Regions from separate parts of the Limosilactobacillus portuensis genome, predicted to be linked through region 1. Evidence: a T-box and tRNA genes for the amino acid it is inferred to sense, from the RefSeq annotation. Region 1 holds a T-box; the other holds one or more tRNA genes.
The links. A T-box is a leader RNA that pairs with one kind of tRNA and senses whether it is charged. The one in region 1 lies ahead of tyrS (tyrosine--tRNA ligase), so its partner is inferred to be a tRNA-Tyr.
Positions count from the first base shown of each region.

Region 2: it has a tRNA-Tyr gene. The T-box ahead of tyrS (tyrosine--tRNA ligase) is inferred to sense a tRNA for this amino acid. The anticodon was not compared.

Region 1 covers NZ_CP117296.1:36,475-51,295, reverse strand. The annotation lists gene PRK60_RS00245 (replication-associated recombination protein A) at 1-334, opposite strand, end outside; partial or broken gene PRK60_RS00240 (o-succinylbenzoate--CoA ligase) at 605-2,029, opposite strand; partial or broken gene menB (1,4-dihydroxy-2-naphthoyl-CoA synthase) at 2,047-2,868, opposite strand; gene PRK60_RS00230 (PaaI family thioesterase) at 2,901-3,278, shown strand; gene PRK60_RS00225 (alpha/beta hydrolase) at 3,302-4,153, opposite strand; tRNA gene PRK60_RS00220 (tRNA-Thr) at 4,625-4,697, opposite strand; rRNA gene rrf (5S ribosomal RNA) at 4,703-4,819, opposite strand; rRNA gene PRK60_RS00210 (23S ribosomal RNA) at 4,895-7,816, opposite strand; rRNA gene PRK60_RS00205 (16S ribosomal RNA) at 8,021-9,595, opposite strand; gene tyrS (tyrosine--tRNA ligase) at 10,134-11,387, opposite strand; T-box leader at 11,443-11,645, opposite strand; gene PRK60_RS00195 (hypothetical protein) at 11,742-12,749, opposite strand; gene PRK60_RS00190 (folate family ECF transporter S component) at 12,950-13,498, opposite strand; THF riboswitch at 13,557-13,650, opposite strand; gene PRK60_RS00185 (hypothetical protein) at 13,840-14,268, opposite strand; gene PRK60_RS00180 (2,3-diphosphoglycerate-dependent phosphoglycerate mutase) at 14,481-14,821, opposite strand, start outside.
Region 2 covers NZ_CP117296.1:477,642-492,462, forward strand. The annotation lists gene PRK60_RS02260 (lysylphosphatidylglycerol synthase transmembrane domain-containing protein) at 1-301, shown strand, start outside; gene PRK60_RS02265 (DUF1797 family protein) at 511-714, shown strand; rRNA gene PRK60_RS02270 (16S ribosomal RNA) at 1,119-2,693, shown strand; rRNA gene PRK60_RS02275 (23S ribosomal RNA) at 2,898-5,819, shown strand; rRNA gene rrf (5S ribosomal RNA) at 5,895-6,011, shown strand; tRNA gene PRK60_RS02285 (tRNA-Ser) at 6,060-6,151, shown strand; tRNA gene PRK60_RS02290 (tRNA-Glu) at 6,159-6,230, shown strand; tRNA gene PRK60_RS02295 (tRNA-Val) at 6,239-6,311, shown strand; tRNA gene PRK60_RS02300 (tRNA-Phe) at 6,364-6,436, shown strand; tRNA gene PRK60_RS02305 (tRNA-Tyr) at 6,442-6,524, shown strand; tRNA gene PRK60_RS02310 (tRNA-Trp) at 6,531-6,601, shown strand; tRNA gene PRK60_RS02315 (tRNA-His) at 6,619-6,693, shown strand; tRNA gene PRK60_RS02320 (tRNA-Cys) at 6,735-6,805, shown strand; tRNA gene PRK60_RS02325 (tRNA-Leu) at 6,834-6,918, shown strand; gene nrdD (anaerobic ribonucleoside-triphosphate reductase) at 7,657-9,891, shown strand; gene nrdG (anaerobic ribonucleoside-triphosphate reductase activating protein) at 9,904-10,491, shown strand; gene PRK60_RS02340 (SufD family Fe-S cluster assembly protein) at 10,504-11,505, shown strand; gene apf (aggregation-promoting factor) at 11,860-12,555, shown strand; gene PRK60_RS02350 (heavy metal-binding domain-containing protein) at 12,770-13,132, shown strand; gene PRK60_RS02355 (acyl-CoA thioesterase) at 13,191-13,703, opposite strand; gene PRK60_RS02360 (phosphoenolpyruvate carboxykinase) at 13,882-14,821, shown strand, end outside.

The DNA of each region.
Region 1 (14,821 bases):
AGTAATCTTGAATTGGCTTCGTTAACCGGTGAATTTCGTCAAGTAAAAGAACAAAGCTCTCATCGGGGTGCTTATCAATTAGTTTTTGTAATTGACTTTTATTTTGAATTGACGCATTAAACTTTTCAAATGGTAATTCCAAAGTCTTTGACATTACATAGGCTAAAGTAGTTTTGCCTGATCCGGGTGGACCCCATAGTAACAGGCTAACTGAAAGGTGTTGCGTGATAATCTGATAAAGTGGGCGTCCTGGACCGAGTAATTGTTTTTGCCCAACCATTTGTTCAAGCGAAGTCGGTCTCATCACATCAGCTAGTGGTTGTTTAAAAGCCATTTACTTATCCTCCTAACTTAGTAAGCTTTATACTTACTAATAATAAGGTCAATGACTAATGATTACCAGTAATTACCTTGACTAAATAGTATCATGAGATATTTTAATTTTCTGGCCAGAACAGTTCATCCAAAGATTTTCCTAATACAAAGATCAACCGATAAATTGTTATCTTGATCTAAGTATCCACTGTATTTATTAATTGTTTGCATAAAAAATACCACCCACATTTTCGTGAGTGGCATTGCTATCCATATTAGTTGAAAACACCTATTTTTTATTAACTCGTTGGCGTAACAAATAATGTTTTATTTTCCCACTAGCATTCGTTGGCAACTGGGCAATTCGAATATAGCGCCGTGGAACCTTAAAATGAGCGAGGTGCTGATAGCCAAAGTGAATTAGATCCGCGATATCTAGTTCACTATCCGTAACAATAAACGCAACCGGTACTGCGCCCCATTTAGGATCGTTTTGACCCACAACTGCAACTTGCTTAATTCCTGGATATTATTGATAAACCTGTTCAACTTCTTGAGGAAAAATATTTTCTCCACCCGAAATGAACATCTCATCTAACCGGCCGTCAACATAAAGATATCCTTCATTATCCAAGCGGCCAACATCACCAGTATGGTACCAACCAGCCGTCATTTTACGCTCTAATCTTCCTGGTTGGTTAAGATAACCAGGAGTTAATGCAGGTGACTTAAGGAGAATTTCGTTATTTTCCGGTGCTAACCGCAACTGATTCATAAAAAGTGGCTGTCCAACAGAGCCAAGTTTCCTTAACGCATCCTGTGCCCGTAACGCAACAATTTGTGAGCAGGTCTCCGTCATTCCGTAACACTGGACAACTGGGATTTGAAGGCTAGCACATTGCTTTAACGTTGCCATATCAGTTGTTCCACCACCAAGTAACATACAACGAAAATGCTTGTTATAATGACTTTGACTATTTTTACGCTGTCTAAGCAGTTTTTGCAGCATAAATGGCACAACTGACATGATCGTTACCGGTTCGTTTACTAGGATCTTTTCAATTGTCGCTTCGGAAAACTTTTTGGCTAGGCGAACGGTAATACCATAGATTAATCCCCGCATTAAAATCGAAAAGCCACTTATATGAAAGATCGGCGCTACACAGAGCCATTCATCATTTGCTCCTAAGCCCAAATTGAGTGCGGACGAAACCGCTGAGTAAAAGTGGTTACCAAATGTTTGCAAAACTCCTTTAGGATTCCCGGTCGTTCCGGATGTATACATAATGCTGGCAACTTGATCGAAGTCAAACTCAGGAACTAGTTGACCATCTTGAGCTGGTAAATCCAGAAAACGCTCAAAGCTCGTGAACCGTTTATCCATTGTGGGACGGACTAGCGAATTAGCCACTAAGCAACAAGTTAATCGGCTGTCTGCCATTTGGCGATCCAATTCATCTTTAGCCAGTCGCCAGTTTAACCAAACGATCGTCCTCCTACTCGCTAGTACTGTCATCGCGATTTCATACCCAACCAGCGTATTATCTGTCAAAATTCCTACAAATTTGCCAGGATGCAGCTGATTTAATCGCCCAACATTAGCAGTGACAACGTCTCGCAGCTCGCTAAAGGTTAATTGTTTTTGCCCATCGGTAATTGCGACCTTATCGGGTTGGGTACTCGACTGTTTAAGCAACCAATTTTGCGTTTTCATCTTGTAACATCACCAGCTTAAGGAAATTTTGGAAATTGATCAAAGTTTGGATCCCGTTTTTGATTAAACGCATCGCGGCCTTCTTTTCCTTCATCAGTTGTGTAGAAAAGCATCGTAGCATCTCCACCAAGCTACTGTAAACCAGCTAGGCCATCAGTGTCAGCATTCATTGCTGCTTTGATAAAGCGCAGTGCAGTTGGTGATTTTTTAAGAATTTCATTACACCAATCAAGGGTAACTGATTCAACTTGATCCAACGGTACAACCTTGTTAATCCAGTTCATTTGGTAAGCTTCTTCAGCTGAGTAAAAATGATTTAAGAACCAGACTTCTTTAGCTCGTTTATGACCAATTACTCGAGCTAAGTAGCCAGAACCATAACCAGCATCAAAACTCCCGACTTTGGGACCAGTTTGACCAAATTTGGCATTATCAGCAGCAATTGTCAAGTCGCAAACTAATTACAAAATATTTCCACCGCCAACAGACCATCCCTTAACCATTGCAATTACCGGTTTAGGAATAATCCGAATAAGATGCTGAAGATCCAAAACATTTAAGCGCGCAATGTGATCTGGACCAACATACCCACCGGTTCCACGAACTCCCTGGTCACCGCCAGAAGAGAATGCCTTGTCACCCGCTCCGGTTAGGATAATTACGCCAATTGTGCTATCATCACGACAGATCGTAAAAGCATCAATCATTTCTTGAATTGTTACTGGCGTAAAGGCATTCATTTTCTTGGGCCGATTCATGGTAATTTTTGCAATTTTACCAGCGCGTTCAAAAATAATTTCCGAATAATCTTTAACATTTTTCCAATCTACACTTGTCATTTTAAGCTTCCTTCCAATATGAGGTGAATATTATGAATCTACTACAATACTTAGGAATTAAAATTCAAACAGTAACTGTTAATCAAGTAATTATTAGCATCAATGTGACTGATCAATTAAAGCAGCCCTTTGGCATTGTTCATGGCGGAATCAACGCCACTCTAGCCGAAACGGCTGCTTCTCTAGGGGCCAATGCTTGGCTAACTAACAATGATCGTCACCAAGTAGCAACAGGGGTCGATATTAATACTCACCACCTACGTGCCGTTAAAACAGGAGTCCTCAAAGCCGTTGCTACCCCATTGAAGTTGGGGCAAAGGATCCAAACTTGGCAAGTTCAAACTTTTAATGATGATCAAATCACTAGCAATAGTACCGTTTCCTTACTAAATACCAACCTAGATAGCTAGTTAGTCCTACCGATAATTTTGTTTTATAAATGCTTTGCCAAAAAATTCTTAATGATTTCAAATACTTGTGGCTGCAGGAATTGAGCATCCATATGACCAGCACCGTTAAGAACGTACATATCAGCAGGTACTTGGTTTTCGACTAACTTATCATAGAGTTGCTCACTATCTTTTAGCGGAACTACCATATCATCAGTCCCATGGAGGATTAAGAATGGTACAGTTTGTTGATCAATATATGATAGTGGATTGGCTGCCCGATCGAGTTCTGGCGCATCTTCAGGTTCTGCGCCTAATAAGTTACGATAAACAAAATCAAAGTCATCAGTAGCGCTTCCCTCCTTAGCTGTCAGAGGATCAACCACTCCATAGAATGGAACAACAACTTGAACATCACTTGAAACATCAAGATGATCGCCCTTATCAAATTCTCGATGACCGTTAGTAACTCCAAGCATGCTTACCATATGACCACCGGCAGATTCACCCATTGCAACAAACCGATCTGGGTCAGCCTGATAACGATCTGCATTAGCTCGAATGTAGCGAATAGCAGCTTTAGCATCTTCTAATTGTCCTGGAAACTGAACCTTATTACTATCACGGTATTCAACTCCCACTAGAATATAACCATCGTGGGCAAAATCAACAAGATTAGGTAAGTGGACATTGTTATCAGTATCCATCCAACCACCACCAGCAAACCAGAAAATGACTGGGTAACGTTTATCACTATCATTCTGAAAGTGACGAATAACTGTTAATTTTAGATCTCGAGTAGTATTCCCCAGCCAGCCTGGTACTTGGGCGTAAGTAACATTCGTATCCATCCATAAACCGTCACGAACTGTCTTAACATCAATCGTTTTTTTCATTTTAGTCATAACTCCTTTAGCGCAAAATCTCTCAGCCGTTTTGATTGTAACAAATAATTTGCTATTGATAAACTAAGGTAGACATTCAGTAAAAATATGCACTTCTTATCCACCATCACAACACTTAGTATATTTTCTCTACTCAATATAGTAAAATAATTGATTGTTAATTCTTCAAAAGGAGTGTGGATATCCTTGAAAGTAAAAATTTCCCTTAACTGGTGGGAGTGATTATTTTAGCGGCCTTGATTTATGCACTATGGCGTTAAAAGTTTAGTTTTATTAGCTTAAAAAAACATGGTAATGTTTTTAACTTATATCACTTAGAGTAATCAAAATTGATAATTATTTATCGTTTTTTCTACACATATTTAAAATCATATTTCAAAAAACATTTTATAAATCAAATACAACAAAAAGCCTATAGACTAAGTAACGTTAACTTAATCTATAGGCTTTAAATATTAATAATGCTGACTAGAGGATTCGAACCTCCGACCTCATCATTACTAATGACGTGCTCTGCCAACTGAGCTAAGTCAGCATCAAGCGTGGCAACGTCCTATCCTCGCAGGGAGCGATCCCCCAACTACTTTTGGCGTGTTGAAGCTTAACTTCTGTGTTCGGCATGGGAACAGGTGTATCCTTCAAGCCATCATCACCACACTTACCCTTCCGGGCAAGAGCTTGCGCTCTCAAAACTAAACAATATCGCTCTTCTTCCAAACCTTACCGCTTAACTTGGTTAAGTCCTCGACCGATTAGTAATGGTCCGCTCCATGCCTCACGGCACTTCCACTTCCATCCTATCTACCACATCATCTTTGTGGGGTCTTACTTCCCGAAGGAATGGGAAATCTCATCTTGAGGCGAGTTTCACACTTAGATGCTTTCAGCGTTTATCTCGTCCATACATAGCTACCCAGCGGTGCTCCTGGCGGAACAACTGGTACACCAGCGGTATGTCCATCCCGGTCCTCTCGTACTAAGGACAGGTCCTCTCAAATTTCCTCCGCCCGCGACGGATAGGGACCGAACTGTCTCACGACGTTCTGAACCCAGCTCGCGTACCGCTTTAATGGGCGAACAGCCCAACCCTTGGGACCGACTACAGCCCCAGGATGCGATGAGCCGACATCGAGGTGCCAAACCTCCCCGTCGATGTGGACTCTTGGGGGAGATAAGCCTGTTATCCCCAGGGTAGCTTTTATCCGTTGAGCGATGGCCCTTCCATGCGGAACCACCGGATCACTAAGCCCGACTTTCGTCCCTGCTCGACCTGTCTGTCTCGCAGTCAAGCTCGCTTGTGCCTTTACACTCTGCGAATGATTTCCAACCATTCTGAGCGAACCTTTGGGCGCCTCCGTTACCTTTTAGGAGGCGACCGCCCCAGTCAAACTGCCCACCTGACACTGTCTCCCAGCACGTTCAGTGCTGCGGGTTAGAGTGGTCATAATGCAAGGGTAGTATCCCACCAACGCCTCCGTCGAAACTAGCGTTCCGACTTCTATGGCTCCTACCTATCCTGTACAAGCAGTACAAACACTCAATATCAAGCTACAGTAAAGCTCCATGGGGTCTTTCCGTCCTGTCGCGGGTACCCTGCATCTTCACAGGGATTTCAATTTCACCGAGTCTCTCGTTGAGACAGCGCCCAGATCGTTACGCCTTTCGTGCGGGTCGGAACTTACCCGACAAGGAATTTCGCTACCTTAGGACCGTTATAGTTACGGCCGCCGTTTACTGGGGCTTCAATTCAGAGCTTCGCCGAAGCTAACCCTTCCTTTTAACCTTCCAGCACCGGGCAGGCGTCAGCCCCTATACTTCATCTTACGATTTTGCAGAAACCTGTGTTTTTGATAAACAGTCGCCTGGGCCTATTCACTGCGGCTGGTCTTGCGACCAGCACCCCTTCTCCCGAAGTTACGGGGTCATTTTGCCGAGTTCCTTAACGAGAGTTCACTCGCTCACCTTAGGATTCTCTCCTCGACTACCTGTGTCGGTTTGCGGTACGGGCAGTTAACGTGCTCCTTAGAAGCTTTTCTCGGCAGTGTGACATCGGCAACTTCGCTACTGTAATTTCGCTCCCCATCACAGCTTGTCAACCCGGATGTAAGCATTTGACTCACATCCTGACTTACTGCTTGGCCCCACTCTTCCAATCGTGAGGTTTGCTTAGCCTCCTGCGTCCCTCCATCGTCAAACGCAGTTAACTGGTACAGGAATCTCAACCTGTTATCCATCGCCTACGCCTCTCGGCCTCGGCTTAGGTCCCGACTTACCCTGGGAGGACGAGCCTTCCCCAGGAAACCTTAGTCATTCGGTGGACAGGATTCTCACCTGTCTTTCGCTACTCATACCGGCATTCTCACTTCTAAGCGCTCCACCAGTCCTCACGGTCTAGCTTCACCGCCCTTAGAACGCTCTCCTATCACGTGCACGTAGTGCACATCCACAGTTTCGGTAATATGCTTAGCCCCGGTACATTTTCGGCGCAGAATCACTCGACTAGTGAGCTATTACGCACTCTTTAAATGGTGGCTGCTTCTGAGCCAACATCCTAGTTGTCTATGCAACTCCACATCCTTTTCCACTTAGCATATATTTAGGGACCTTAACTGGTGATCTGGGCTGTTCCCCTTTACACGGTGGATCTTATCACTCATCGTGTGACTCCTGGGCATAAATCAATGGCATTCGGAGTTTATCTGAAGTTGGTAACCTATGACGGGCCCCTTGTCCAAACAGTAGCTCTACCTCCACGATTCTTTTTCCCAAGGCTCCCCCTAAAGAGATTTCGGAGAGAACCAGCTATCTCCAAGTTCGTTTGGAATTTCACCGCTACCCACACCTCATCCCAGCCATTTTCAACTGACACGGGTTCGGTCCTCCAGTGCGCTTTACCGCACCTTCAACCTAGACATGGGTAGGTCACCTGGTTTCGGGTCTACAACTACATACTTCGTACGCCCATTTCAGACTCGCTTTCGCTGCGGCTCCGGTTTTTCCACCTTAACCTTGCATGCAATCGTAACTCGCCGGTTCATTCTGCAAGAGGCACGCCGTCACCCATTAATGGGCTCCGACAGCTTGTAGGCACATGGTTTCAGGAACTATTTCACTCCCCTTCCGGGGTGCTTTTCACCTTTCCCTCACGGTACTGGTTCACTATCGGTCACTAGGGAGTATTTAGCCTTGCGAGATGGTCCTCGCTGCTTCCGACGGGGTTTCACGTGTCCCGCCGTACTCAGGATCCTGAACTGAGAGAGTGCCGTTTCGTCTACTGGGCTTTCACCATCTCTGGCACAGCTTCCCAACTGTTTCGACTACGTCGCTCTTTGGTAACTCAAATGTTCAGTCCTACAACCCCAACGAGCAAGCTCGTTGGTTTGGGCTCTTCCCCGTTCGCTCGCCGCTACTAAGGGAATCGATGTTTCTTTCTCTTCCTGCAGCTACTGAGATGTTTCAGTTCACTGCGTCTACCGCTTGCTAGCTATAGATTCACTAGTCAAGCAACCAACGACTAAGTTGGTTGGGTTTCCCCATTCGGAAATCTCCGGATCAAAGCGTACTTACCGCTCCCCGAAGCATATCGGTGTTAGTCCCGTCCTTCATCGGCTCCTAGTACCAAGGCATTCACCATGCGCCCTTCATAACTTAACCTTGATAATCACTTCGTGATTATCCGATTAATTGAGTTAGCGATTAATTTCTAAAAAACTCAAAATAACGCGGTGTTCTCGGTTTGTTTTGTTAATTAATAAAGAAAATTGATATTATTTAGTTTTCAAAGTGCAAGCTTGAGAGTAAACCTCTCAAAACTAAACAAAGTTTCCACAATGTGTAGGTTTCCGTTTTATTCCTTAGAAAGGAGGTGATCCAGCCGCAGGTTCTCCTACGGCTACCTTGTTACGACTTCACCCCAGTCATCTGCCCTGCCTTAGGCGGTTCCCTCCAAATGGTTAGGCCACCGACTTTGGGCATTGCAAACTTCCATGGTGTGACGGGCGGTGTGTACAAGGCCCGGGAACGTATTCACCGCGGCATGCTGATCCGCGATTACTAGCGATTCCGACTTCGTGTAGGCGAGTTGCAGCCTACAGTCCGAACTGAGAACGGCTTTAAGAGATTAGCTTACTCTCGCGAGTTCGCAACTCGTTGTACCGTCCATTGTAGCACGTGTGTAGCCCAGGTCATAAGGGGCATGATGATCTGACGTCGTCCCCACCTTCCTCCGGTTTGTCACCGGCAGTCTCACTAGAGTGCCCAACTAAATGCTGGCAACTAGTAACAAGGGTTGCGCTCGTTGCGGGACTTAACCCAACATCTCACGACACGAGCTGACGACGACCATGCACCACCTGTCATTGCGTCCCCGAAGGGAACGCCTAATCTCTTAGGTTAGCGCAAGATGTCAAGACCTGGTAAGGTTCTTCGCGTAGCTTCGAATTAAACCACATGCTCCACCGCTTGTGCGGGCCCCCGTCAATTCCTTTGAGTTTCAACCTTGCGGTCGTACTCCCCAGGCGGAGTGCTTAATGCGTTAGCTCCGGCACTGAAGGGCGGAAACCCTCCAACACCTAGCACTCATCGTTTACGGCATGGACTACCAGGGTATCTAATCCTGTTCGCTACCCATGCTTTCGAGCCTCAGCGTCAGTTGCAGACCAGACAGCCGCCTTCGCCACTGGTGTTCTTCCATATATCTACGCATTCCACCGCTACACATGGAGTTCCACTGTCCTCTTCTGCACTCAAGTCGCCCGGTTTCCGATGCACTTCTTCGGTTAAGCCGAAGGCTTTCACATCAGACCTAAGCAACCGCCTGCGCTCGCTTTACGCCCAATAAATCCGGATAACGCTTGCCACCTACGTATTACCGCGGCTGCTGGCACGTAGTTAGCCGTGACTTTCTGGTTGGATACCGTCACTGCGTGAACAGTTACTCTCACGCACGTTCTTCTCCAACAACAGAGCTTTACGAGCCGAAACCCTTCTTCACTCACGCGGTGTTGCTCCATCAGGCTTGCGCCCATTGTGGAAGATTCCCTACTGCTGCCTCCCGTAGGAGTATGGACCGTGTCTCAGTTCCATTGTGGCCGATCAGTCTCTCAACTCGGCTATGCATCATCGCCTTGGTAAGCCGTTACCTTACCAACTAGCTAATGCACCGCGGGCCCATCCTGAAGTGATAGCCGAAACCATCTTTGAAACGAAAACCATGTGGTTTTCGTTGTTATGCGGTATTAGCACCTGTTTCCAGATGTTATCCCCCGCTTCAGGGCAGGTTGCCCACGTGTTACTCACCCGTCCGCCGCTCACTGGGAATCCAACGTCAATTCAGTGCAAGCACGTCATATCAGTTGGGCCAGTGCGCTCGACTTGCATGTATTAGGCACACCGCCGGCGTTCATCCTGAGCCAGGATCAAACTCTCATATAAAATATAAGAACTTGAATAGCTCTAATTCAAATTAATTAAGCGAATTGACTTCGCAAATGTTTTGCTTCAAATCATTATGATTGAAGACCCTACACATTTGATTCGTCGAAACTTTGTTCAGTTTTCAAAGGTCTACCTTAGTCAGCAACAAGTGCTGACTAACAAATTTATTATATCAGATGTCTTTTAGGATGTCAACAGTTAATTTTGATATTTTTCAAATTAACTCATCAATCATTCTCAACAGACAACTTTTATAATATATCATCTTGTTAAGAGCGAGTCAACATGTTTATTGAAATAAAAACAATTTATCAGATAAACAAATAACTCTTTGTATCTCTCAACAGGAACTATACTGTACCTTCTTTTCATTTCTTCGTCAACAGCAAATATGAAGAACTATTCATTTGTATTGAACTAATTCGAACATTGAATTCAAATTAGCAAATATAGTTAATGATTTTTTAAACAAAGCAAAAGAGTGCCCGCCATTTTTTGGCAAAAGCACTCATAAACTGAACAATTTATTTTTAAATTATTTTACCCGAACTAAGAAGTAACGTTTCTTTCCGCGGCGAACAATCACAAACTTACCATCAAAATGGCTACTTGGATCGATCTCTGCATCAACATCAGTTACCTTTTCACCATTAATATGGATAGCACCACTTTCAACATCTTGTCGTGCTTGACGACGTGATGGTTCAATCTTGGTATCATCGACTAACCATAAGATAATGTTCTTCTTTTCATTAGCTACTTCTACTGAAGGAACGTCCTTGAAAGCTTGTTCAATTTCCTCAGTAGTTAAGTCAGCAATATCCCCTGAGAATAGCGCCTTAGTAATCCGTTGAGCTTCGGCTAATCCTTCTTCTCCATGAACAAACTTAGTAACTTCTTCAGCTAACCGACGTTGAGCTTCACGCTTCCATGGTTCTTTCTGAACTTTTTCTGCCAACTCATCAATTTCTTCCTTAGATAAGAAGGTAAAGTACTTGAGGTATTTAACAACGTCACGATCATCCTGGTTAATCCAAAATTGGTAGAATTCGTAAGGCGAGGTCTTCTTTGGATCAAGCCAAATAGCACCACCAGCAGTCTTACCAAATTTCGTCCCATCAGCTTTTAACATCAACGGAATGGTCAACCCGTATACTTTTGCATCGGGTCCTTCTACCTTATGAATCAAATCAATCCCGGCGGTAATATTCCCCCATTGGTCTGACCCACCAATTTCAAGTTGCACACTATTATTTTGGTAAAGGTGCAAGAAATCTACCGCTTGAAGAATTTGATAAGTAAACTCAGTAAAGGAAATTCCTGAATCAAGTCGACTTGCAACAACTTCCTTATTTAACATTGTATTAACATTAAAGAGCTTCCCAAAGTCACGTAAAAAATCAATCATGGTGAAGTCCTTCAACCAGGTGTAATTGTCAACAATCGTAAAGTTCTCAGTACCAAAAAGTTTCTTCATTTGTTCAGTAAGAGCCTTCTTATTGTGATCCAACTGTGATTCAGTTTGAAGGGTCCGTTCCGTTTTCCGTCCAGATGGATCACCAATTGCACCAGTTCCACCACCAATGATAATAACTGGGTGGTGCCCTGCTAACTGGAATCGCTTGAGAATCATAAAGGGAATTAAGTGACCGATATGAAGACTATCACCTGTTGGGTCAGTCCCACAGTATAGGCCAATATTCTTATTTTCAGTTAATTCCTTCAATGCTTCTTTATCAGTAGTTTGGTTAATGGCGCCACGCCATTCAAGTTCATCAATAATGTTCATCGTATTGCCTCCTATAACATATTTCAGATCAAAAAATCCCCAACTTCATATTGAAGTCAGGGACGATTTACCGCGTTACCACCTTGAATTGTAATTACTAATCCAGTAATTACCTCTCTAGTCGATAACGAGACGATCCGTTCAAAATTGAAAAGCTCCGTAAGTGTAATTCGTCAGCCAACCGCGTTAGACTTTCAGCAACCGTCTAATCTCTAATCTACTAGTTGGCAAACTACTAAATTACATCAACGCCTTTATTATTGCCGTCATTGTACCTAGAGAATTAGTACTTTGTCAAGATAAAAAGGAAAGCCACAGAATCCACTTCTTTCGTGACTTTCCTTTTACTGAGGATTATTTATTTTCTTGTTTCTTTTTATCCTGCTTTTGTTTAGCTTTCTTTACCTTTTTCTTTGGTGTATAAACTTCATGAACATAAGCCTCACCAGTTAATTCAGCAACTGGCTTAAACGTGTCAGCAAAGTCTTCATCCAAGTTAGCGGTTTTCTTTGCTTCTTCATAGTAAAGGGCACCACTAGCAAAAATCACTGGTAAGTATGCGGCAAAGCCAAGAATCATTAACAGCAATCCAATATATATCAACGCGTAAGTTGCGGTGTAAAGTCCCCAGTATGCCAGGGCACCGAAAATAACTTCCCAAACAACCATTGGGATAAAGATTACAACAAGCATGATCAATAGGTAGTTCCACTTACGTCCACCCATAAACCGTCGACTAGCGGTTAGGGCATGGCGCATTGATTGACCAAGGAATTGTGGCTGACGATCACGGTAAAGGAAATTGGCTTGGGAATATTCAATTCCTTTCCATACCATCACAATATCGTTTAGTATCCGGCAAACAATCACTAATGCTTGGTTTTTAGCAACTAATCCACCAATAATATCTAACGGCAAGCTCCACAGGAATACAAATAAGCCAGTGTAAAGAATAATCCGCCATAATTGATTCTTCCGCAAATGCTTATAGTGCATCCATACTGATCCAGCGCTGACAATTTGTTCAGGATGACGAACCTTATCCTGGTAAGTAAATTGTGCAGCCGTGGTAAAGAACGAATAGAAGAATGATAATGCGACTAAAATAACAATTGCAAGAAGCAGCTCAAGCAAAGCCAATCCAATTGCTGCAGGTGATGCCATCCCGTACATAATCATCATCATGGCCATCCCCATTGAACTTAATATTCCCTGGGCAAAATAACCAACAATAAACGATAACGCGAGGAAAATAATCATCACTCCGCCAAGTGGCCACATTGAAGTTTGGTAATGTGGCTTAACTAGTCCCTTCAGGTCATGAATGAACTGTTTTAAGGATAAATGATAACGTTTCTTCATTTAATACTCTCTCCAATTATTTCAGAATATATTTTTCATCATAACACAAAACGAACAAAGCTCAATTTCCATGGTGCTTTTTTCATAAAAAATTCAAAAAGTGCTCACCATCACAGTCAGCAAGCCGATTAATGATGGTCAGCACCCCAAATTATTTTCTATTAAACTCTTCGTCAAAATTCACTAAATTACTTCAGAAGCTATACTCTCAAATTAATCTTACTCAATCGCTTCAAAATAAGGAAAACAATAATTCCCTCCAAAGGCCAAGTAATGACTTCTTTAGGCAGCCGGATAAGCAAAAGTGCCCAGAATGTTTTCCCAGTGCTTCCCGTATTTAGGCTCATAATGTAAATCCAAAGTGTTGTAAAGATAACATTAGTTACTAAAATTTGGAAGAACTCATAAATTAGCGCCCGTTGCCAAGTAACTTTCTGGTTATACAGGAACATCCCCGCTAGTACGCCAGAAACAAAGGCTGAAAAGGTAAATCCTGGGAAAAAGGCAGTTCCAGAATTAAGAATGGTGTTACTAATAATATCATTGACCACCATGGCCCAACCACCAATCCACGGTCCTAAATAGTAACCAATCAAGGCAGTCGCAATAAAGCCAAAACCAAATTTAAGAATCGTTGGATCACCAATTGAGATTTTCTCTAAAACAACCTCAAGAGCAATCAACATTCCAGCAAGAGTTAACCGCTTAGTAGTAAACCGCGGACCAGCAAAAGATAAAATTGATGACATCTCAATCCACTCCCTACTTAAAATTTATTCTGTTAGGGAACACATTGACAGGTGTCTCTGTGGTGAATGCGAAATTATCAAGCAGCTAATGCTTCCTTCCAGCGTTCACATTCCGTTCCGCTGGACAATAACTCGGTAATTCCTACCCCAACACTCAATAATATATCTCAATTATGGATAATATTCAATATATTAGATAACATTATATGGAAAACATGCGATTATTAACCACAGTCAGCCATAAACATTCGTATTTGGCTTTATAAGATAATAAAACACCGCGATTGATTCAGACTAAACCAATTGCGGTGGAATAAAATTTAATTATATCTGGTTAAAAATTAATCATTGAACTTTCCAGCGCTCTTTAAAATTTCCTGAGCTTTTTCAAGATAGTGGTGTTCAGCACGGAATGCCTTAATCTTGCCGCCCTTGCTCTCGTCTAGGCCGTCAAGTTGCTTTTCCAGTTCGTCAAAGCCCTTCTTAAGATCTTTGATAACTGGTTCTTCATCTTCCATGTAAATGTAGTGATTCTCAGCAGGATCCTTATGTCCTTCACCTGCAACACGTTCGAGCTTATCGCTATCCTTATCTACTTTCTGAGCGTGCTTAAGAATTGACTTGATATCCTTAATTGTTTCGTGTTGAGCAGTACGATGCTTTTCGTTATCTACACTATCTTCAATCTTAGTTAAGTGTCCCTCAGCATCCGCAATCTTTTTAGCAATCCGATCTAATGCCTTTAATTGACGTTTTGCGTAATCAGCCATAATAATAACCTCCTGATAAATATTTATTTACACTATTATTATATTTTTAATAATAACGTTATGCAATTAATAGCACTTATTATTTTGTATTCATCAGAATAGCAATTAATATTTTTATCAAGGTTCATTATATTAACCGAAAGATCGCCATTTGATTTTTGCATCAAAAAAAAAGCCGGAAATTTCCGGCTTTTTCATTAAGAATATTTATTCTAGTATTTTTCTTTGCTCAAAACGTTAAGCTTCTCGTCAAAGTCATAAACAACTGGTTGACCAGTAGCCATTTCAAGGTTCATGATGTCATCATCAGAAATGTTTTCGATGTACTTGCTCAAAGCACGGAGAGAATTACCGTGAGCTGCAATGATAACGTTCTTGCCATCAAGAAGCTTTGGAGCAATTTCATCTTGCCATAAAGGAATTACCCGTTCCAAGGTAACCTTTAAGTTTTCACCACCAGGAACTGTCCGTGGATCCAAGTTAGCGTAACGACGATCGTGTAATGCTGAACCTTCATCATCAGCAGTCAGCAATGGAGGTAAAACATCGTATG
Region 2 (14,821 bases), 440 kb from region 1:
CTTTTTCTACTACATTATTCCGTATTTTATTCTTCTTGCGTTAGGTGTTCATCATATTAACTTCATAATGGTGGTTAGCCTGCATGTGTTAATTTTTATGGTGATTTCGCTATTTCCAATTCCTGGGGGTGCAGGAGGAGCAGAGTATAGCTTTTCAGTTTTATTTGCTAGTTTTGTCAATTCAAATACTAAATTGATTTTAGCAATGCTTCTTTGGCGGTTACTAACGTATTATTTTGGGATGTTTGCTGGAATAATTGCTTTAATCGTCAAGCCAAATCGAGTTCAACATCGCAAATAAATTTTATGGATTATCGAATCATGGTGAATGATTAGCATAATTTAGAAGCTTCCAATGGAAAGCAAGTTTATTTTTGTGTAATTGGATTTTATATATTCAAGTAGAGTGAGGGTGAGAAAGATTTTCTCGCCCTCATTATTTAAAATGAATGTGAGGGATAAAGGGTGTACTCTTCAAATTTAGAAAAAATTATTAAACGACTTCAAGCAATGGCGCTTGATCACTCTAATAATAGACAGAAAAGAATCTTTGAACAGTTTGGAATTCCTCTTTGTGAGGTGACGTATATTCGATCAAGCCGTGAATTTATTTTTGAACGCTATCGTCCACGAGAACGATTTCGTTTTGACGATATTGATTTAGCCGCAATTGAAGTTTTTAATTGCTTATATGATTTTAAACATACTTTTTAAATTAAAATTTCCTATTGACGTGGACTGATGAACAAGGTATATTAGTTATCGTTGTCTGTGAGACAATATAAATGGACGTTACATTTGATTGTAAATTCATTTGAAATAATATGTTGACATTAATTTGTTGTCATGATATATTATTTAAGCTGCTTGTTGAGATTAATGATTTAATCTTTGGCGATTCAATTAAGTGAAATTAATTGTTGACATTAGAATGGGCATGCGATATAATCTTAAATGTTGTTCAGCTTTGCAGTTGAACAAAGTAGACCTTTGAAAACTGAACAAAGTTTCGACGAATCAAATGTGTAGGGTCTTCAATCATAATGATTTGAAGCAAAACATTTGCGAAGTCAATTCGCTTAATTAATTTGAATTAGAGCTATTCAAGTTCTTATATTTTATATGAGAGTTTGATCCTGGCTCAGGATGAACGCCGGCGGTGTGCCTAATACATGCAAGTCGAGCGCACTGGCCCAACTGATATGACGTGCTTGCACTGAATTGACGTTGGATTCCCAGTGAGCGGCGGACGGGTGAGTAACACGTGGGCAACCTGCCCTGAAACGGGGGATAACATCTGGAAACAGGTGCTAATACCGCATAACAACGAAAACCACATGGTTTTCGTTTCAAAGATGGTTTCGGCTATCACTTCAGGATGGGCCCGCGGTGCATTAGCTAGTTGGTAAGGTAACGGCTTACCAAGGCGATGATGCATAGCCGAGTTGAGAGACTGATCGGCCACAATGGAACTGAGACACGGTCCATACTCCTACGGGAGGCAGCAGTAGGGAATCTTCCACAATGGGCGCAAGCCTGATGGAGCAACACCGCGTGAGTGAAGAAGGGTTTCGGCTCGTAAAGCTCTGTTGTTGGAGAAGAACGTGCGTGAGAGTAACTGTTCACGCAGTGACGGTATCCAACCAGAAAGTCACGGCTAACTACGTGCCAGCAGCCGCGGTAATACGTAGGTGGCAAGCGTTATCCGGATTTATTGGGCGTAAAGCGAGCGCAGGCGGTTGCTTAGGTCTGATGTGAAAGCCTTCGGCTTAACCGAAGAAGTGCATCGGAAACCGGGCGACTTGAGTGCAGAAGAGGACAGTGGAACTCCATGTGTAGCGGTGGAATGCGTAGATATATGGAAGAACACCAGTGGCGAAGGCGGCTGTCTGGTCTGCAACTGACGCTGAGGCTCGAAAGCATGGGTAGCGAACAGGATTAGATACCCTGGTAGTCCATGCCGTAAACGATGAGTGCTAGGTGTTGGAGGGTTTCCGCCCTTCAGTGCCGGAGCTAACGCATTAAGCACTCCGCCTGGGGAGTACGACCGCAAGGTTGAAACTCAAAGGAATTGACGGGGGCCCGCACAAGCGGTGGAGCATGTGGTTTAATTCGAAGCTACGCGAAGAACCTTACCAGGTCTTGACATCTTGCGCTAACCTAAGAGATTAGGCGTTCCCTTCGGGGACGCAATGACAGGTGGTGCATGGTCGTCGTCAGCTCGTGTCGTGAGATGTTGGGTTAAGTCCCGCAACGAGCGCAACCCTTGTTACTAGTTGCCAGCATTTAGTTGGGCACTCTAGTGAGACTGCCGGTGACAAACCGGAGGAAGGTGGGGACGACGTCAGATCATCATGCCCCTTATGACCTGGGCTACACACGTGCTACAATGGACGGTACAACGAGTTGCGAACTCGCGAGAGTAAGCTAATCTCTTAAAGCCGTTCTCAGTTCGGACTGTAGGCTGCAACTCGCCTACACGAAGTCGGAATCGCTAGTAATCGCGGATCAGCATGCCGCGGTGAATACGTTCCCGGGCCTTGTACACACCGCCCGTCACACCATGGAAGTTTGCAATGCCCAAAGTCGGTGGCCTAACCATTTGGAGGGAACCGCCTAAGGCAGGGCAGATGACTGGGGTGAAGTCGTAACAAGGTAGCCGTAGGAGAACCTGCGGCTGGATCACCTCCTTTCTAAGGAATAAAACGGAAACCTACACATTGTGGAAACTTTGTTTAGTTTTGAGAGGTTTACTCTCAAGCTTGCACTTTGAAAACTAAATAATATCAATTTTCTTTATTAATTAACAAAACAAACCGAGAACACCGCGTTATTTTGAGTTTTTTAGAAATTAATCGCTAACTCAATTAATCGGATAATCACGAAGTGATTATCAAGGTTAAGTTATGAAGGGCGCATGGTGAATGCCTTGGTACTAGGAGCCGATGAAGGACGGGACTAACACCGATATGCTTCGGGGAGCGGTAAGTACGCTTTGATCCGGAGATTTCCGAATGGGGAAACCCAACCAACTTAGTCGTTGGTTGCTTGACTAGTGAATCTATAGCTAGCAAGCGGTAGACGCAGTGAACTGAAACATCTCAGTAGCTGCAGGAAGAGAAAGAAACATCGATTCCCTTAGTAGCGGCGAGCGAACGGGGAAGAGCCCAAACCAACGAGCTTGCTCGTTGGGGTTGTAGGACTGAACATTTGAGTTACCAAAGAGCGACGTAGTCGAAACAGTTGGGAAGCTGTGCCAGAGATGGTGAAAGCCCAGTAGACGAAACGGCACTCTCTCAGTTCAGGATCCTGAGTACGGCGGGACACGTGAAACCCCGTCGGAAGCAGCGAGGACCATCTCGCAAGGCTAAATACTCCCTAGTGACCGATAGTGAACCAGTACCGTGAGGGAAAGGTGAAAAGCACCCCGGAAGGGGAGTGAAATAGTTCCTGAAACCATGTGCCTACAAGCTGTCGGAGCCCATTAATGGGTGACGGCGTGCCTCTTGCAGAATGAACCGGCGAGTTACGATTGCATGCAAGGTTAAGGTGGAAAAACCGGAGCCGCAGCGAAAGCGAGTCTGAAATGGGCGTACGAAGTATGTAGTTGTAGACCCGAAACCAGGTGACCTACCCATGTCTAGGTTGAAGGTGCGGTAAAGCGCACTGGAGGACCGAACCCGTGTCAGTTGAAAATGGCTGGGATGAGGTGTGGGTAGCGGTGAAATTCCAAACGAACTTGGAGATAGCTGGTTCTCTCCGAAATCTCTTTAGGGGGAGCCTTGGGAAAAAGAATCGTGGAGGTAGAGCTACTGTTTGGACAAGGGGCCCGTCATAGGTTACCAACTTCAGATAAACTCCGAATGCCATTGATTTATGCCCAGGAGTCACACGATGAGTGATAAGATCCACCGTGTAAAGGGGAACAGCCCAGATCACCAGTTAAGGTCCCTAAATATATGCTAAGTGGAAAAGGATGTGGAGTTGCATAGACAACTAGGATGTTGGCTCAGAAGCAGCCACCATTTAAAGAGTGCGTAATAGCTCACTAGTCGAGTGATTCTGCGCCGAAAATGTACCGGGGCTAAGCATATTACCGAAACTGTGGATGTGCACTACGTGCACGTGATAGGAGAGCGTTCTAAGGGCGGTGAAGCTAGACCGTGAGGACTGGTGGAGCGCTTAGAAGTGAGAATGCCGGTATGAGTAGCGAAAGACAGGTGAGAATCCTGTCCACCGAATGACTAAGGTTTCCTGGGGAAGGCTCGTCCTCCCAGGGTAAGTCGGGACCTAAGCCGAGGCCGAGAGGCGTAGGCGATGGATAACAGGTTGAGATTCCTGTACCAGTTAACTGCGTTTGACGATGGAGGGACGCAGGAGGCTAAGCAAACCTCACGATTGGAAGAGTGGGGCCAAGCAGTAAGTCAGGATGTGAGTCAAATGCTTACATCCGGGTTGACAAGCTGTGATGGGGAGCGAAATTACAGTAGCGAAGTTGCCGATGTCACACTGCCGAGAAAAGCTTCTAAGGAGCACGTTAACTGCCCGTACCGCAAACCGACACAGGTAGTCGAGGAGAGAATCCTAAGGTGAGCGAGTGAACTCTCGTTAAGGAACTCGGCAAAATGACCCCGTAACTTCGGGAGAAGGGGTGCTGGTCGCAAGACCAGCCGCAGTGAATAGGCCCAGGCGACTGTTTATCAAAAACACAGGTTTCTGCAAAATCGTAAGATGAAGTATAGGGGCTGACGCCTGCCCGGTGCTGGAAGGTTAAAAGGAAGGGTTAGCTTCGGCGAAGCTCTGAATTGAAGCCCCAGTAAACGGCGGCCGTAACTATAACGGTCCTAAGGTAGCGAAATTCCTTGTCGGGTAAGTTCCGACCCGCACGAAAGGCGTAACGATCTGGGCGCTGTCTCAACGAGAGACTCGGTGAAATTGAAATCCCTGTGAAGATGCAGGGTACCCGCGACAGGACGGAAAGACCCCATGGAGCTTTACTGTAGCTTGATATTGAGTGTTTGTACTGCTTGTACAGGATAGGTAGGAGCCATAGAAGTCGGAACGCTAGTTTCGACGGAGGCGTTGGTGGGATACTACCCTTGCATTATGACCACTCTAACCCGCAGCACTGAACGTGCTGGGAGACAGTGTCAGGTGGGCAGTTTGACTGGGGCGGTCGCCTCCTAAAAGGTAACGGAGGCGCCCAAAGGTTCGCTCAGAATGGTTGGAAATCATTCGCAGAGTGTAAAGGCACAAGCGAGCTTGACTGCGAGACAGACAGGTCGAGCAGGGACGAAAGTCGGGCTTAGTGATCCGGTGGTTCCGCATGGAAGGGCCATCGCTCAACGGATAAAAGCTACCCTGGGGATAACAGGCTTATCTCCCCCAAGAGTCCACATCGACGGGGAGGTTTGGCACCTCGATGTCGGCTCATCGCATCCTGGGGCTGTAGTCGGTCCCAAGGGTTGGGCTGTTCGCCCATTAAAGCGGTACGCGAGCTGGGTTCAGAACGTCGTGAGACAGTTCGGTCCCTATCCGTCGCGGGCGGAGGAAATTTGAGAGGACCTGTCCTTAGTACGAGAGGACCGGGATGGACATACCGCTGGTGTACCAGTTGTTCCGCCAGGAGCACCGCTGGGTAGCTATGTATGGACGAGATAAACGCTGAAAGCATCTAAGTGTGAAACTCGCCTCGAGATGAGATTTCCCATTCCTTCGGGAAGTAAGACCCCACAAAGATGATGTGGTAGATAGGATGGAAGTGGAAGTGCCGTGAGGCATGGAGCGGACCATTACTAATCGGTCGAGGACTTAACCAAGTTAAGCGGTAAGGTTTGGAAGAAGAGCGATATTGTTTAGTTTTGAGAGCGCAAGCTCTTGCCCGGAAGGGTAAGTGTGGTGATGATGGCTTGAAGGATACACCTGTTCCCATGCCGAACACAGAAGTTAAGCTTCAACACGCCAAAAGTAGTTGGGGGATCGCTCCCTGCGAGGATAGGACGTTGCCACGCGATTTGATTGAGCTTTGGCACCTGGTTCGTTGCCAGGGCTCGGATTTTGGAGAGTTGTCCGAGTTGGCCGAAGGAGCAACATTGGAAATGCTGTATACGGGTTAAAGCCTGTATCAAGGGTTCGAATCCCTTACTCTCCGTTGTTATGACCCGTTAGTCAAGTGGTTAAGACACCAGCCTTTCACGCTGGTATCGTGGGTTCAAATCCCGCACGGGTCACTCTTTATGGAGGATTAGCTCAGTTGGGAGAGCATCTGCCTTACAAGCAGGAGGTCACAGGTTCGAGCCCTGTATCCTCCATTCACAACGAAAGTTGTGTTTGGTAATTTAATAAAACCCATATTATCGCAATGGCTCGGTAGCTCAGTTGGTAGAGCAACGGATTGAAGCTCCGTGTGTCGGCGGTTCGATTCCGTCCCGCGCCATTTATGGGGGAGTAGCGAAGTCTGGTTAAACGCGACGGTCTGTAAAACCGTTCCTTCGGGTTCGGTGGTTCGAATCCACTCTCCCCCATTTTATAGGGATATAGTTAAACGGTATAACTACGGTCTCCAAAACCGTCATTGTGGGTTCGATTCCTACTATCCCTGCTTTTATGAATTTTTTGGCGGTATTGGTGAAGTTTGGTTAACACACCGGTTTGTGGGTCCGGCACGCGTGGGTTCGAATCCCACATACCGCCCTTTGTTAAAAGGCATTTATCACTTTTAACGTTAACTATTTGGTGGTATAGCCAAGTGGTAAGGCAGAGGTCTGCAAAACCTTTATCATCGGTTCAAATCCGATTACCACCTTTTAGTTGTTAGCTAATATTAATATTTTGCCTCTGTGGCGGAATTGGCAGACGCGCTGGACTCAAAATCCAGTTCCCGTTGAGGGAGTGTGGGTTCGACCCCCACCGGAGGCATACTTTAGACGGATAATTAATATTAGTTAGCAAATAATGGAAATAGGTTGAAGCTTGATGCATCTTGCTTCAACCTATTTTTTACTTTTTAAATTAATTATTTTTGTTCTTGTACATTGTTTGTACATCATTGTCCGAATTTAGGATATCTAATATCACTTCAATATGTTTCTTAGATTTTGCTTTCATTTAATTTATTTTGAATGGAAATCCTGTGCCCTAGTCCTCTATGGAATTATGACCTTGATTTTGATTGCTGTGATTCTTGGCTTGATGATTTTGGTAACCGCATTGCCAATTATCATGCCTGCGTATGTTAAGCTAACTTATGATTCACGAGTTAATAAGGGAATCAAAATAAAAAGCAATATAAAATAACCATAAATTTAGACCTCTCCACTGAACTTTATTGAAGTAATCAGTTAAGGATTAGCTATATATGAATCATTTTTCATATGTCTAGACTAATAAATTTTTAGTTAAGTGATTTATCTATTGATAATATGAGGAAGAGAAAAAAGATGGATTTTCAATACAAAATCCAGGAGAAAGTTAATAAGGCAGGACTTTGTACTTTATCATTCTTAATTAGATTATCTCAATTGAGTAAAAATCACAATAAATAGTGGATATAATATCCTACCCCCTACATATTGTGTTGGGGAAGTCAACCTTTCTCTTCAATTTATTCAATAGTAAGATAGCAATCGTTAAACAATAAAAGAGGGGTCTGCAGAAATGAAAATAGAGTTAATGAATGATACAAGTTTACAAAATCTGACCGATGTAAAGGTTGTAAAGCGTGACGGCACTGAGACACCCTTTTACGGTTATAAGATTGACTTAGTGTTAAAAGAACTAAATGCTGATAGTGAAACGAAAGCTGCTGTTTACCAAGAGCTGCTCTCCTTTATGGGAAAGAAAACAGTTTCTACGATTGAAATTGCACAGGCATTTATTTCAGGGCTAAAGAAAGCAGACCAAAACATTTTGGCTCAAAAATATGTTAACTATCGTCGTCAAGACGAAGAAAACTTCGCGGAAGCAACTGATCCGCAATATAAGCTTAGTCAATTGTTTGACCGTAATTCACGGGTTGTCCACGAAAACGCCAATAAGGATAGTCACGTTTTTAATACGCAACGGGATCTGGAAGCAGGGGTCGTTAGCCGTGCTTTGGGATTGAAAATGTTACCTGATTTAGTAGCTAAGGCGCATTTACGTGGCGATATTCACTGGCATGATCTGGACTATTCCCCAGTGACTCCCGAAACTAATTGTTGCTTGATCGACTTTGATGAAATGTTCAAGAATGGCTTCAAAATTGGGAATGCTTGGGTTTCTTCACCACGTTCAATTCAAACTGCAACTGCTCAGATGTCCCAAATTATTGCAAACGTGGCTTCATTACAGTACGGTGGTTGTTCCGCTAACCGGATTGACCAATTATTGGAACCATATGCTAAATTGAATTACCAAAAGCATATGAAGGATGCTGAGGAGTGGATCGCTCCTGAAAAGCGGGAAGAATTTGCTCGGGCGAAGACAAAGAAGGATATTTATGATGCAATGCAGGCCCTGGAATATGAGATCAACACTCTTTATTCAAGTCAGGGTCAAACACCATTTACCACAATTAACTTTGGCCTAGGGACTAGCTGGATTAGCCGGGAGATTCAAAAAGCAATTCTGCAGATCCGGATTAAGGGACTGGGAAAGGAACACCGGACAGCAATCTTCCCTAAATTGATTTTTACATTGAAGCGTGGGTTAAACTTACAACCTGGTGATCCAAATTATGATATCAAGCAACTTGCACTTGAATGTTCAACTAAGCGGATGTACCCAGACCTACTAATGTATGACAAAATTAAAGAAATCACTGGCAGTTTTAAGACACCAATGGGATGTCGTTCGTTCTTGCAAGGGTGGAAAGACCCTGAAACCGGTAAAGAGGTTAATTCTGGTCGAATGAATCTTGGGGTTGTAACGGTTAACTTACCGCGAATTGCCCTTGAAGCTCAAGGCGATAAGGAACTCTTTTGGCAAATTTTCCAAGAAAAGATGAATATTTGTCACACTGCCTTGAAGTACCGGATTGCGCGGACAAAGCAGGCCAAGCCCGAAAATGCACCATTGCTTTACATGTATGGTGCGTTTGGAAAGCGACTAAAGCGGACTGATAGTGTTGATGAAGTCTTTAAAAATAGTCGAGCAACCATTTCTTTGGGGTACATTGGATTGTATGAAGTTTGCACCACCTTTTATGGTTCAAATTGGGAACATAACCAGGAAGCTCATGACTTTGCAGTTTCGATTGCTAAGGCGATGCATGAACTTTGTGCTAAATGGGAAAGCGAAGAAGGCTACCACTACAGTCTTTACTCAACTCCCGCTGAATCATTGACTGATACTTTCTGCCAAAATGACCTTAAAAAATTTGGCCGGATTGAGGATGTTACTGATAAGGAATATTACACTAACAGTTTCCACTATGATGTTCGCAAGCATCCGACACCATTTGAGAAACTAGAATTTGAAGAAGCGTTCCCATACCAAGCTGCCGGTGGTTTTATTCACTATTGCGAGTATCCAAATCTTCGTCAAAATCCGAAGGCGCTCGAAGCAGTTTGGGACTGGGCTTATGATCATGTTGGCTACTTAGGAACAAATACCGCAATTGATCAATGCTTTAAGTGTGGCTTTAAAGGCGAATTTGAGGCAACTGCACGTGGGTTTAAGTGTCCGCAATGTGGGAACCACGATCCGGCAACGTGTGACGTTGTTAAGCGGACTTGTGGCTACTTAGGTAATCCACAACAGCGACCAATGGTTCATGGTCGGCACGAGGAAATTATCCACCGAGTAAAGCATATGAGTTCTTCAATGATTAAGTCGGCTGCTCAGTTTGAACAAAATCGTCAATTCGATTCAAAAGAAGATCGGGCTGCCATTAATGGCGATCAAATTTAGTGGGGGATTAGAATGGTAGAGAAAAGGCCGCAAAGATTACCAAAAAATCCACAACCAAAGGAGTGGTTGGCAAAGGATCATTCACTTCAATACGTAGCGGACTATAAACCGTTTAATTTTGTTGATGGTGAAGGGGTTCGATGCAGTGTTTATGTTAGTGGTTGTTTATTTAATTGTCCGGGTTGCTACAATAAGGCGGCACAAAATTTTCACTATGGACAGCCTTATACCCAGGAACTTGAAGATCAGATAATGGAGGATCTTTCGCAAAGTTATGTTCAGGGGCTTACTCTTCTTGGCGGCGAACCGTTCTTAAACACTCAGGTTTGTTTAAAGCTAATTCACCGGTTACGAAAAGAATTCGGCCATACTAAAGATATTTGGTCATGGTCTGGATATACCTGGGAAGAACTATTGAAGGATTCTGATGATAAATTGGAAATGCTTCATAATATTGATATTCTGGTTGATGGTCGGTTCTTGTTGGCAAAAAAGGATCTGACTTTACAATTCCGGGGCAGTTCCAATCAACGAATTATTGATGTCCCTAAGTCATTTGCTAGTGGCAAAGTGGTTATTTGGGATAAGTTAGTCCATTAACAGGTGAAATGAATGAATGAAGAATTATTGAAGACTGTTCAAAAGGCTAGTCAGGGACAACCAGACTGGCTCCAAAAGAAGCGTTCATTAGCAATAATGTTGCAAAAACGGTTTCCGTTAGCCAATCACCAGCAAGCATGGTTAGCAAAGTGGCAGCAACCAAGTATTGCTGGTAATGATGAATCTTTATCACTGAATCATGATGGGGATGATTTTGTAGCACTGCCAATCAATGTGGCTGTTCAGAAATATCCCGAATTATTACAGGAAAACTTGATGGAAAAAGCAGTTCGCTGGCAAGATAACCAGTTGAATGCACTTCACCTGGCATTAATGGATACTGGTCAATTTATTTATGTTCCAGATGAGACAAAATTAGAGAAACCGTTAAAAATTGAGTTAGTAACGAGGAGCAATAATCCGCATAACCTAATCATCGTTGGTGCTGGCGCTCAAGTAACGATCATTGAAGAAGGTAGTTATGAGACGCAAGCTCCGTTATATACTGCTACTGAGATTTTGATGGGGGCAGGAGCGCAGGTAAAGTTCTGCCAAAATAACAGCTATTATGGCAATTTAGTTTGTCAAGCGGTTCATTCTTATCAGGCACGGAGTTCAAAGCTGGATGTGGAAGGAATTATTCCAAAGAATCAACACGGATACAGCAACTTTTATAGTTTTCTTGATGGCTCTGATGCGCGTTGGAATGTTCAGTTAGCTTCTATGGTTGAGGCTGACTGCCAGCAAGAGGTGGTTACTCAGGTTGATGGCTACGGTGAAAACACTAGTGCCCAAGTGAATGAGTGGGGATGGGTAGCTCCTAATGCACAGTTGAAGTGGGGAAAATTAGCCACTGTGGATGACGAACCATTGGAGCTTCATCAACACCGTGTAATTGCTAGTAGTGCAAAGACAGTGGTTAATGATCAAGAAGAGACCTCTCATTTTAATGCTCCTGATGACTTCTTTAAGACGCAATTACCAGCTAGTTCATGGTTAGCGCGTCTTTCTTAGTTACAAAACAGTTACAGAAACACACTGAATAGTGATAAAAAGTCTAAATTAAGGGTCAGAAATCTCTAATTTAGACTTTTTTGTTTTTCTTTATTACAAAATATCTTTTATAAATGATTTGATAAAGAAAGACACGTGGAGCGCTTGCTACTGGGATTTATTATCATTTCTCAAGAGTGAAAATAAACTTTTTATTACATCAGATTACGGAAAAGGCTGAAATTGATAATTTGTGGTAACTACCATGTAATTTTAATCGTGTATATTAGAAACCGTTGATGAGGTCATCAACGACTTAAATTAATAATTAGAAATTTGAAACAATATTTGAGAAAAGGAAGGTATTTCATTTATATGAATAAGTTATCGAAGAACATCGCTAAAGTTACAGCTGCTGTAGCCGGGGTTGTTGCCTTAGGAACTATCGCAACTACCACAACCGCTAACGCCGACTCAATTTACACGGTGCAAAGCGGTGACACCTTATCAGGAATTTCATATAAGTTAGGTCATGATTTAACTTTTGTTGATACATTAGCTTCAAACAACAACATTGCTAACAAGAACTTGATTTACGTTGGTCAAAAGTTAGTAATTAAGGATGACGGTGAAGTTGCACCTGCTACTCAACAACAAGTTGAAACCTTACCATCAGCAAATACTGCTAACCAAACCAGTTCTGCAGCTACCTCAACTAGTGTTGCTAGTCAAAGCCAAGCACAATCACAACAAGCTGCTTCAGCAAATACTCAAGCACAAACTGCAACTGCAACAACTTCAGCAAGCAATGCTGCAAGTTACAGCAACTACACATCAAGCGTAGCCGGTAATGATGCCGCTGCTAAGGCATGGATTGTTGCCCGTGAATCAGGTGGTAACTACGGTGCCCAAAACGGTCAATACATTGGTAAGTACCAATTATCCGCATCATACCTTAACGGTGACTACTCCGCCGCAAACCAAGAACGAGTAGCCGACCAATACGTAGCTAGCCGTTACGGTTCCTGGAGTGCCGCACAATCATTCTGGCAATCACACGGTTGGTACTAAAATAGATAGAGCGTGAGCAGGATAAAAAAGTCCTGTAAGACAACAATTTCTCCCGACTGGGTGCTGAAAGCACCTGGGAGGGAGTTTGTTGTCTCTAAGGGCTTTTCTGCGAACGCGTTTCTGCAATAAAATAGTAAATAACTCTCGATAATAGTGTGTTATCCGCTATTATTGAGAGTTTTTGCTATAATCTATGAATAGGTGTGGGAGATAAATGCTGTTTAAGTCAAAAAATGATCAGGAATCGATGGATCGCGCTAAAAAGATGTATGGAGCAGGAATAAATCGTGGCCTAGCAGGTTTTGTTTCTCAGGGACGAAAGAAGGAAAAACGGTCAGTAATTGATGAAATTACTTTAACAACGACTGAACAAATTCCAGAGAACGATTATAGGATTATTGGAGTAGTATTTGGGACTGCTACTAGAGAGGAGAAAACGTCTGCCCATGAGCAAGCAATTAAAGCATTACGAGATAAAGCAAAGCAAGTTGGAGCAGATGTGGTAGTAGCGATGCGCTTTGAGTCTACTTCTTCAACGGTTACGGCATACGGGACTGCGGTCAAAATAGTCAAATAAATATTAAACGGCTTCTCAACTTTCAAATTATTATGAGAGTTGAGGAGCCGTTATTAAATTAATTTTCCCATGGTTTATCTTTACTGATTGAGTTGATAATTGCTGCTTGTTTTTGACGATTTTCTTTTCGATGCTGGCGACGGGTTGCATAGCCAGCTACCATTGCTTTTTGCTCTGCTGTTTGGGGAATCAATTGGTCGTACTGGATTACTTTCTTAGGGTCTTGGATTACGTAAGTCATGAAGCAAGAAAAGCCGACGAAACGTTCACCAGTCATCAGGTGTTCACCAATGACTTTAACGAAAACTTCTAATGATCTATGACCAACACCTGTAACATAAGCTTCCATGCACATTGAGTCTTGGAGTTGAAATGGTTTAAGAAATTGAACATGATCCATAGCGGCAGTCACGACAGTTGAGCGGGTGACCCGCATAGCGGCAACAGATGCCTCACCGTCCACTAGCTCTAAAATTCGTCCGCCAAAAACGGTTCCGTGTTCATTTAGGTCTGCATTAAAAACACGGTGAAGAGAGACGGCAAGGGTTTTATTACAATTTATCTTCATTATTAATGGCTCTCCTTAAAAATATTTACTTATAGTTTATTTTAGCATAGTTAAGAAACCGTTTTCTTTAATAAAATTTGGTATTTTACGTAAATAAATGAAATTTTGTTAATATTTTTTTCATCTCTCTCTTAAAAATATACTATAATAGAGACACTACGGAGATGAAAGGATGAGATTAATGTCAAAAGACAGTCAGATTATTGGTACTAAGTCACTATATGTAAATCCTGAACGTGGAGTAGCGACCTTAAATTACAGTCAAAATTACTTCACTGATATTCCTTCATTAGTAAATAGTGATGAGGTAAAGCAAATCGTTAAATTATACTTGGATTCACGAAATCCTGATAATAATGATGATGCTTTTGATAATGCCAGTGTTGATAAGTTTATCGATGTATTAAAGAAGATCCTTTTTGACGATGATAGCGCCTTTGATGAATATGATCCTAAAGATATCTTAGCTAGTGTCGAAGAATTGTACTCATACTATCGTTCATTATTGCGGGTTTCTGTTATTAGTTACAATGATAATAAAATTGTTGGCAATGAATTTCGGACTATTGATACCCAGTTTAATGATTTAGTACGGAAACTTTACCGGATTCTTGAAGAAAAACTTCAAGGATTTGAAAACCGGACTTACCGGCAAGTCAATGCGGCAACTAACGCTACAATTTTAGTTCAACAACATGATTGGAAGATTCCTGCTGGTTATGAAGAACTGCGTGACATTGATTTCATCAATACCGTAATGCTCCGACCACCAATGATGATGCATACTAAGAGTAACAAGCGGGAAGGTGTCTTCTCGGCTGTAGAAGAGAACCCGGTCGATCGTTTCCATGGTGAGCGGGGTAAGTGGTTCTGTTATCCAGCTAAGATTGGTGAAAGTCTTGCCTTCATCTACTTTAACGTTGACTACTTAGTAAACGGGATTGCTCTTTCAAACTTGTTTGAATTAGCATCACCCGAAGAAGTTGAAGGACAAAAGCCAGATCTTGTTGTTCTCTTTGGTCTTGAAAAGACTGAGGGAATGTTTTCACATTATTACCACGATGAGAAGAACGATATTTGGGTTGGTGAAGTACCATATACTGACAAGACCACTTACTTTG